Regions from separate parts of the Undibacterium sp. Ji42W genome, predicted to be linked through region 2. Evidence: predicted binding sites of a transcription regulator. Region 2 holds the regulator's gene; each other region holds the start of a gene.
What was found. The regulator sigma-54, encoded in region 2, starts transcription at its own class of promoters, with help from an activator protein. The targets are predictions, from matches to a motif close to TGGCANGNAANCTGCTTT.

Region 1 (3,282 bases), on a different contig from region 2:
CGCCTCACCAACCGCCGCAATAATATCCGGCGCATGACCACCACCTGCACCTTCGGTATGGAAGGTGTGGATAGTCCTGTCCTTGAATGCCGCCAGTGTATGTTCCAAAAAGCCGCCCTCGTTGAGCGTATCGCTATGAATAGCCACCTGCACGTCCATCTGGTCGGCAACAGTCAGGCAGTTATCGATGGCTTGTGGTGTCGTACCCCAGTCTTCATGCAGCTTCAGGCCGATGGCACCGGCCCTTACCTGCTCTTCCAGCGGTAAAGGCAGGCTGACATTGCCCTTGCCCATAAAGCCCAGATTCATGGGAAACGCATCTGCCGCCATCAACATGGAATGCATATGCCAGGGGCCAGGCGTACAGGTAGTGGCTGCCGTGCCAGTTGCCGGGCCAGTACCGCCGCCCAGCATGGTGGTGACGCCGCTCATCAACGCTTCTTCAATCTGCTGCGGGCAAATAAAATGGATGTGTGAATCGATACCACCAGCGGTCACGATCTTGCCTTCACCAGCAATGATCTCGGTCGCGCCACCAATGGCCATGTCAACGCCAGACTGTATATCGGGATTGCCCGCTTTGCCTATACAGGCAATCAAGCCATTTTTTAGGCCTATATCTGCCTTGACGATGCCCCAGTGATCAATGATGACGGCATTGGTGATGACGGTATCCATGACTTCGGCATGTGGCCTTTGCGACTGCCCCATGCCATCACGTATCACCTTGCCACCGCCAAATTTCACCTCTTCGCCATAAATGGCAAAGTCTTTTTCAATTTCTATGAATAGATTGGTATCCGCCAGACGGATGCGGTCACCCGTGGTTGGCCCGAACATTTCAGCATAAGCATGACGTGAAATTTTCATAGCGCCCCCATCACTTTACCGCTGAAACCATAGACTTTTCTATCGCCCGCCAGTGCCACCATCTCTACGCTGCGTTGCTGCCCCGGCTCAAAACGGATGGCCGTACCGGCAGCAATGTTGAGGCGCATGCCATAAGCGAGTTGGCGCTCAAATTGCAGTGCAGGATTGGTTTCATAAAAATGAAAATGGGAACCTACTTGTATAGGTCTGTCGCCACTGTTGGCCACAGTAATACTGACGACTACACGGCCTACATTCAGTTCTATGTCCCCATCCTCTATCAGGGTTTCGCCTGGTATCATGGTTTTCTCCTAAGGAATGGGGTGATGAACGGTAACCAGTTTGCTGCCATCCGGGAATGTCGCTTCGACCTGGATATCAGGAATCATCTCTGGCACGCCTTCCATGACATCGTCACGACTGAGAATTTGCGTGCCCTCAGACATCAGTTCTGCCACCGTCAGGCCATCGCGCGCGCCTTCCATGATGGCGGCAGTGATCAGGGCAACTGCTTCTGGATAATTCAGCTTCAGGCCACGCGCCTTGCGCCGCTCTGCCAACAAGGCGGCGGTAAATATCAGCAACTTATCTTTTTCTCTGGGTGTCAGATCCATATCTTCTTTCGCTTATTGTATGTGCTATCACCAAACTTATTATTTATCGCCATTTGCAAAATAACAAGCAAGTCCACATAGGTGACAGGCCATCCCTCTAAAAACATTATAAAAAGCAACACAGCAAGTTTTGCACCAAGGCCAAATAGGCTGGATTGCAAAAATGCGCACCAAACAAAGGCAAATCCTCACCAAATTAGTGCATTCATATAAATAGAACTTACGCAAAACCTCTCCAGCTGCGTTACAGGGCCTCGCCGTACTAAAGTACTGTCTTCGTCGCTACGCCTTGTCGGGACGATTTTGCGTAAGTCCTAACAAAAACAGCTGGCGAGAAAAAATAATTGGAACTTTTGATGTCCCTGAGAGTAATACATTAAAACAACCAACAAATAAACGTGGATAACCAAGAGACTGATTCCAGCTTGCTGACACAAATGCGCGACGGCGATGTTGCTGCATTTCAACGTCTGTACCAGCGCCACCAGGGGCCTATCTATCGCTATTCCCTGATGCGATGTGGCCAGAGTGCGCTGGCAGCGGACGTAGTGCAGGATGTTTTCATGGGTTTGCTGAGCAAGTCTTACCGTTATGACGCAGGCCTGGGCAGTTTGCAGAATTTTTTGTTTGGCGTAGCCAGGAATTTATTACTCAAACAGGACCAGACAGAGCGCCGCCACCAGCCACTGCCTGCGTTTGGTAAAGAATTTGATGAAGAAGATGGAGAAGAAGTCTTAATGAGTGAAGCAGCAGAATCCACAGACGTCATCTTTCACCAGCAAATGACCGAGCATGTGCGGCGAGCAGTTGCGGTACTACGCCCCCATTATCGCGATGTAATTATTTTGTATGAATTGCAGGAACTGTCGTACGCAGAGATAGCCGTGATTTGTAACATAGATATAGGTACCGTGCGCTCGCGTCTCTCCAGAGCACGCGCAGCAATACTTCAATACAGCGAAAAACTGGGCTGGCGGCCCGATGCAGAAGCAAAAACCGGAACACAAAGATGAAAGACCCTATGAATACCCCACAGGACGCCAGCAATACAGATGCCTTGCTGGATCAGCAGTTCAGCCTCTTGCGCAAGGATTTGCAAGAACTGAATACGCCAACGGCTACAGAGCAGGCTTTATTACTAGCCTTCGCCAAACAACAGGACGAGGACAAAAAACAGGTGCGCGCCAGGCGTTTGCGCCCATGGCTGGCAGGTCTGCTTACGCTGAGCGGCAGCTTTGGCCTGGTCATGCTGACGGTCATGTTTCCAGCATCGCAGCATCAGCTGGCACAGGACAACATTACAGTTTCAAACACAGAGCTGCCGCCCTTCGTCGCTCTGGTACCGCTGGAACGTCTGGATGAAGGAACGCCTCACATGATGGAAACTGAAGTGCCGGCTGCCTGGTTAGCCAGTCTGGGCATGCCCATCAGCCCTGAAATTGCTGGTGAGATGGTGCGGGCACAGATGCTGGTGGATGCGGAAGGCTCACCTTTGGCCATGCGCCTGCTCAAAAATTAACGCATCTGTTTTTAAGCAAAATTTTTAATTTCAGCATTGATTCTCTTAATCACGTTTAACCACGAACACGAAGGAAACATCATGACTATCAAAGTTCCAATATTGGTTTTTTTAAGTTATTCATGGACTGTGGCACAAGCAAATGCCATCAATGACAATCCTGTTCCAATTGCACCAGAAGAACAACAAACACGTCTGCACCTTGAAATCCATCAAGCTGCTCCACTTGCGCCCATGCCGCCTTTACCACCTATGCCTGCTATGCCTGCTATGCCTGCT
Region 2 (3,282 bases):
GTGGCCGCAAAGTCACCTTCCGCCAGAAACGCGATGGTGGCCCTGACTTGTGGGTTGATGGCGAAGCAGACCGCGCTGAATATAACCAGAGTACAGAAATCGTCAAATTCATTTCCAAGGCCAAGGTACGCTATCTCGAAGGCAAGCGCGTCACCCAGGAACAAGAAGGTGAATACTTGTCTTATGACAGCAAGAATGATGTTTTTGTTGGCACGAATTCAACGAGCGGCCAGCATGTGGATGGCTCAGGCAATATCACCATTACCTTGCAACCAAAACCAGAAAAACAGGCTAAATAAGATGACAGCACAGTCAAGCAGCACCTTGCTTGTCAAGGGCTTGCAAAAGCGTTACGGTGCGCGCCAGGTGGTGCGCGATGTATCACTGCTATTGAAAAGCGGTGAGGTAGTCGGTTTGCTAGGCCCGAATGGCGCAGGCAAGACTACTTCGTTTTACATGATCGTTGGCCTGGTGCCCTCAGACGCAGGAGACATCACGATTGATGATGTGAATATCTCGCAACTGCCTATCCATGAACGTGCCGTACTGGGTCTGTCTTACCTGCCGCAAGAGGCATCAGTGTTCCGCAAGCTGACGGTAGAAGACAATATCCGCGCTGTACTCGAATTGCAAAAAGACAGCGAAGGCAAGTATCTCGGTGCCAAGAAAATTGAGCAAAGGCTCAATGCCCTGCTGGCAGATTTACAGATAGAAAAAATACGCGAAAGCCAGGCGCTGTCACTGTCAGGTGGTGAGCGTCGCCGCGTCGAAATTGCCCGTGCACTGGCGACCAACCCACGCTTTGTCTTGCTGGATGAACCCTTTGCCGGTGTTGATCCTATCGCCGTCATCGAAATCCAGCGCATCGTGCGCTTCCTCAAGGAACGCGGCATAGGTGTGCTGATCACCGATCATAATGTGCGCGAAACCCTGGGCATCTGCGATCATGCCTACATCATCAATCAAGGAGCGGTACTTGCCAGCGGCAAGCCTGACGACATCATACAAAATGAATCTGTACGTCGCGTTTATCTCGGAGAACACTTCCGGATGTGACGGGAATCATCATGAAACAAAGCCTGCAACTACGTACCTCACAACATCTGGCCTTAACGCCGCAATTGCAGCAATCAATACGATTATTGCAGTTATCCACTTTGGAATTGCATCAGGAGCTGGAGACGCTGCTGACCGATAATCCCATGCTGGAACGCGTCGATGATCCCCTCGATCACGCCGTGCGCCTGCTGGCCGATGGTGCCATTAATACCAGCAGCACTTCTGCCGATGCGGGCATGGAAGCACCAGTGCCAAGAGACGACAGCGACAGGTCTGCCGACCCAGCCCCGGCTGATGCAGAAACCGTCGTCAGTAACGACAGCACCACCTCCAGCGAAGAAGACTGGGGCTTTGATGATGTGCAGCATGGCAGCAAATCTGGCGATGATGAAGATGGCCGCCCGCAGCTGGGTGCAGCCCATGTCACCCTGCGTGAGCACTTGCTGGAACAGATGCGCCTGAACCTGCGTGAACCGCGTGACCGCGCCCTGGTCGAGTTGATGATCGATGCGCTCGACAATAATGGTTACCTGACCGAAACATTAGATGAAATACATGCCAGTTTGCCACTGGAGTTGTTTGTAGAACCAGAAGAACTGGCTTTTGCCCTGAACATGCTGCAAAGCTTTGACCCGGCAGGTGTCGGTGCGCGCAGCCCGTCAGAATGCCTGGCCCTGCAAATCAAGCGCTTACCAAAAGTTGCTTTCGTCACACGCAGGCTGGCATTGCAAATTGTTGAAACACAACTGACTTTATTTGCACAAAGAGATTTCACCAAACTCAAGAAAATCCTCGACTGTGATGACGAAGATTTGCGCGATGCACAAACTGTGATCAGGATGTGCAAACCCAGACCTGGCATTGCTTTTGCTGCCGATGAATCTGATTATGTCGTGCCAGACGTGATCGTCAGAAAATCTACTAACGGCTGGCAAGTCATGTTGAATCAGGATGTCATGCCCAGGCTGCGGGTAAGCAGCATGTATGCCAACATCATGAAGCAAAACCGTGGCGAAGCTGGCATGGGCGCACAATTGCAAGAAGCCCGTTGGCTGATCAAGAATATGCGCCAGCGTTTTGAGACTATATTGCGCGTTGCACAAGCCATAGTCGAAAGGCAACGCAATTTTTTCACGCACGGTGCTGTTGCTATGCGACCCCTTGTTTTGCGCGAAATTGCTGATACACTAGGATTACACGAGAGCACTATCTCCCGTGTTACAACTCAAAAATACATGTTGACCCCACATGGCATGTTTGAGTTGAAGTACTTTTTCGGCAGCCATGTCGCGACGGAAACAGGGGGTGAAGCATCTTCCACCGCGATACGTGCACTCATCAAGCAGTTGATAGGAGCAGAAGACCAGAAAAGCCCACTCTCTGATAGCAAAATTGCAGACATGCTGGGTGAACAGGGCATGGTAATTGCCCGACGGACAGTTGCCAAATACCGTGAAGCCCTCAAAATCCCCCCAGTCAGTTTGCGTAAATCTTTGTAAGCAGTCCTTGTAATCACGGTTTGAATTGCTATATATGATTTAGCTCAAGGCAAATAAATGCTGAGAGCGTATCATTACAGCAAGCAACATCACTATAGGAGCACAGTATGAATCTCACCATCAGTGGACATCACGTCGAAGTAACTCCTGCAATTCGTGAATATGTACATACCAAACTAGAACGTATCAGGCGGCATTTCGACCAGGTCATTGATATCGCCGTCATCCTGACGGTGGACAAGCTCCGGGAAAAGGATAAACGACACAAAGCCGACATTAATCTGCATATCAGCGGTAAAGATATCCACGTTGAAAGTCTGGCGCATGATCTGTATGCGGCAATCGATGCACTGGTAGATAAACTTGATCGCCAGGTCATCAAGCACAAAGATAAAATGCAAGACCATCAGCACGACGCCATCAAGCACATACCTGATCCGGCATCGGCTTCATAAGACCCCAGTCCTTACCCTGACAGGGTTGTGGACATCCAAAACAAGGACGCTAAAGGCGTCCTTTTTGTTGGGTGCATGGTTTTGAGGTTAACAATTTACATCAATCAGTAACTGAATTACCCTGAGAAAATCCGCATACTTATTAACCGTCATTCTACCTGGCTAGCTCTCCAGCATAGATTTAGCTGAAATCCGCCTGGCTAGTGCGTTCGTAGCGTGAATGCCTTGCAACAATCCTGTACGCGTATTAACGTCATTCCAGCATGCTT
Region 3 (3,282 bases), on a different contig from region 2:
TTTACCGCGCCACCTTGCTGGATTTGAATTACGTTGCAGGAGTCGAGAGTCTGGAAGTGGCGTTATTTTCTGAAGAGCAAATCCCCTGGGATGAGATCGCCTTCCCCACCATCAGCCACACGCTGAAATTTTTCTTTGAAGATTTGGCGGGAGTTAAAAATGGAGGACGCTTCCAGATACATGAGCATGATATTTTCAAGCCCATGCGAGATGGTTGAAGTCAGGCTAACATCAAAAATGGGCAAATTTTTATTTGCCCATTTTTTTTGCCATCACCAACTGGTTTCGCGTTCAGCAGTCGATGAGATTTTATGTATAGCCAAATCTGCACCTTCAAATTCCTCTTCAGGATCCAGGCGTATGCCCATGAGTTTTTTCAGACTCGCGTAAATGATATAGCCGCCGACAAAGGCAATTGCAACGCCCATGAAGGTGCCTAGCAATTGCGACATGAAGCTGACACCACCAAGACCACCCAGAGACTTCAAGCCAAAGATGCCGGCAGCTATGCCACCCCATGCGCCGCACAGGCCATGCAGGGGCCAGACGCCGAGTACATCATCGACCTTCCATTTGTTTTGGGTCCAGGTGAACATCCAGACAAAGATGGCACCCGCTATCCCACCAGTGACCAATGCACCCAGTGGATGCATGAGATCGGAACCGGCACAAACGGCAACCAGGCCAGCCAGGGGGCCATTGTAGACGAAGCCTGGGTCGTTCTTGCCGAAAATAAAGGCGAGCAGCGTGCCGCCCACCATGGCCATGAGAGAATTCATGGCCACCAGGCCATTCATTTTGTCCATGGTTTGTGCGCTCATGACGTTGAAGCCGAACCAGCCTACGGTAAGTATCCAGGCACCAAGCGCCAGGAAGGGGATACTTGATGGCGGGTGGGCTGCAATTGCGCCATTCTTCATATAGCGGCCACGGCGCGCGCCCAATAACAGTACGGCGGGCAAGGCCACCCAGCCGCCAAAGGCATGTACGACAACGGAACCGGCGAAGTCATGGAATTCTTCAGAAAATACGACTTTCAGCCATGCCTGTATGCCAAAACGATGGTTCCATGCTATGCCTTCGAAGAAGGGATACAAGACACCAACCAGCAAAGCTGTAGCGATAAGTTGTGGGTGAAATTTTGCCCGTTCGGCAATCCCGCCTGAGATAATGGCGGGAATGGCAGCGGCAAATGTCAGCAAGAAAAAGAATTTGACCATTTCAAAACCGTTTTTGGCAACCAGCACCTCGGCACCGGAGTAGAACTGCACGCCATAAGCGATGGTATAACCGACAAAGAAGTAAGCGATGGTGGATACGGCAAAATCAACCAGTATCTTCACCAGGGCATTGACCTGGTTTTTCTTGCGCACGGTGCCCAATTCTAAAAACGCAAAGCCCGCGTGCATTGCTAGTATCATGATTGCGCCAAGCAAGATAAATAAAGCGTCTGCGCTGCTATTTTGTGCATTCATGCAAAATGTCTCCCAATATAAGTGCAAATTTGTATCAAAGGTGCACTGATAAAGCAAAATACATTCCAATTTGGTGCAATATATAAGTAATTGATTTAATGCGATTTTTTAAACCAGGTTATTTAATGAGTAAGTTTGATGCACTGAAATATAGCGCTTTTTTAGTGCGACCTGTGTCGGAGGCTGCGTGATCCCCTGGCTGGAATCGAATAGCCCCTTCCCTCACCCCAGCACCGCACTGACAGAAAAAGATGGCGCTGCAGGTTTGCTGGCAGCAGGCGCAGACTTGTCTGCCGAACGTCTGCTATATGCATACAAGAATGGCATCTTCCCCTGGTTTTCTGACGGGCAACCTATCTTGTGGTGGTCTACCGACCCGCGTATGGTCTTGCAGGTGCAGGATTTCAAACTATCGCTCAGCTTGAAGAAGCGTTTGCGTCAGGTCAGTAAAGACCCGCGCTGGGAAGTGCGCTTTGATACTGCCTTTGAAGTCGTGATGCGTGCCTGTGCCGCGCCGCGCAAAGAAGGTACTGGCACCTGGATTTCTGAAGATATCGTGGCTGGTTATAGCGACTTGCACAAGCTGGGGTATGCCCATTCCATAGAGGTGTGGCTGGATGGGGAATTGGTGGGTGGTGCTTATGGCGTCTGCATAGGCCGCATGTTTTATGGTGAATCGATGTTTGCCAGGGTCACGGATGCATCCAAAATAGCCTTGGCACACCTGGTATTTTTCTTGCGTGAACATGGGGTGAAAATGTTAGACTGCCAGCAAGAGACGGCACATTTGGCATCTCTGGGCGCAAAAGCAATCAGCAGAACCGAGTTTTTGCGCTGGGTGGAACATGCCAGTGCCTTGCCCGCGATTAGCAATTGGAAAATAGTCAACAAGATCAGCCCGTGACCCAGCTTAACGAACTCCCCTTCGCCAGCATACAGTTTTATGCGACAGCGCCCTACCCTTGCAGTTATCTGGAAGGCTTGCAGGCGCGCTCGCAAGTGGCAACGCCTGCACATCTGATTAATGCCGATGCATACTCTGAGCTGGTGAAAAGTGGCTTTCGCCGTAGCGGCATTTTTATTTACCGGCCGCATTGTGATAACTGCCAGGCTTGCACACCGGTGCGTGTGCGCGTCAATGAATTTGAAACTAACCGCAGCCAGCGCCGCGCCTGGAAAAAGCATGGCCATCTGCATGCGCGCGTTAGCAGCCTGAGTTATGTGCACGAACACTATGAGTTGTATCAGCGCTACCAGGGTGAGCGTCATTCTGGTGGCGGCATGGACAATGACAGCCGCGACCAGTATGCGCAGTTCCTGCTGCAAAGCCGGGTGAATACACGCCTGGTTGAATTCAGGGATGACAACAATATCCTGCGCATGGTCAGTATCATTGATGTGCTCACGGATGGCTTGTCATCGGTGTACACCTTTTATGACCCGGATGATGCGACTGCATCCTACGGCACCTACAATGTGTTGTGGCAGATAGAGCAAACACGTTTATTGAAGCTGCCTTATGTCTATCTGGGTTATTGGATCGCAGCTAGCCCCAAGATGGCTTACAAAACCAATTTCCACCCCCTTGATGCCTTGATGCAAGGGCGCTGGCAGACTTTACGGGAGCTGTGAAGCTGTCCTTTCTGTTTGTGTCTCAAAATTTATTTTCAACTCTTCTTCACCACCTATTTACATGTCTGCAAAACTTCTTTACTCCCTGATCCGCCCTGCCCTGTTTGCCATGGATCCGGAAAATGCCCATCACCTGACCTTACCTGCGCTGCAGCGTGCCAATAAACTGGGCCTG

Region 1: a site for sigma-54 is predicted at 1,605-1,622, ahead of ACO0LG_RS10760 (urease subunit gamma). Genes of this name have one in related genera too.
Region 3: a site for sigma-54 is predicted at 1,526-1,543, ahead of ACO0LG_RS01825 (ammonium transporter). Genes of this name have one in related genera too.

Annotation. Positions count from the first base shown of each region.
Region 1 covers NZ_JBMPOV010000004.1:315,649-318,930, forward strand. The annotation lists gene ureC (urease subunit alpha) at 1-870, opposite strand, end outside; gene ACO0LG_RS10755 (urease subunit beta) at 867-1,172, opposite strand; gene ACO0LG_RS10760 (urease subunit gamma) at 1,182-1,484, opposite strand; gene ACO0LG_RS10765 (RNA polymerase sigma factor) at 1,883-2,497, shown strand; gene ACO0LG_RS10770 (hypothetical protein) at 2,506-3,003, shown strand; gene ACO0LG_RS10775 (hypothetical protein) at 3,085-3,282, shown strand, end outside.
Region 2 covers NZ_JBMPOV010000012.1:1,965-5,246, reverse strand. The annotation lists gene ACO0LG_RS23460 (LptA/OstA family protein) at 1-299, shown strand, start outside; gene lptB (LPS export ABC transporter ATP-binding protein) at 301-1,056, shown strand; gene ACO0LG_RS23450 (RNA polymerase factor sigma-54) at 1,068-2,558, shown strand; gene hpf (ribosome hibernation-promoting factor, HPF/YfiA family) at 2,666-3,013, shown strand.
Region 3 covers NZ_JBMPOV010000001.1:381,537-384,818, forward strand. The annotation lists gene ACO0LG_RS01820 (NUDIX hydrolase) at 1-218, shown strand, start outside; gene ACO0LG_RS01825 (ammonium transporter) at 273-1,475, opposite strand; gene aat (leucyl/phenylalanyl-tRNA--protein transferase) at 1,663-2,379, shown strand; gene ACO0LG_RS01835 (arginyltransferase) at 2,376-3,107, shown strand; gene ACO0LG_RS01840 (quinone-dependent dihydroorotate dehydrogenase) at 3,169-3,282, shown strand, end outside.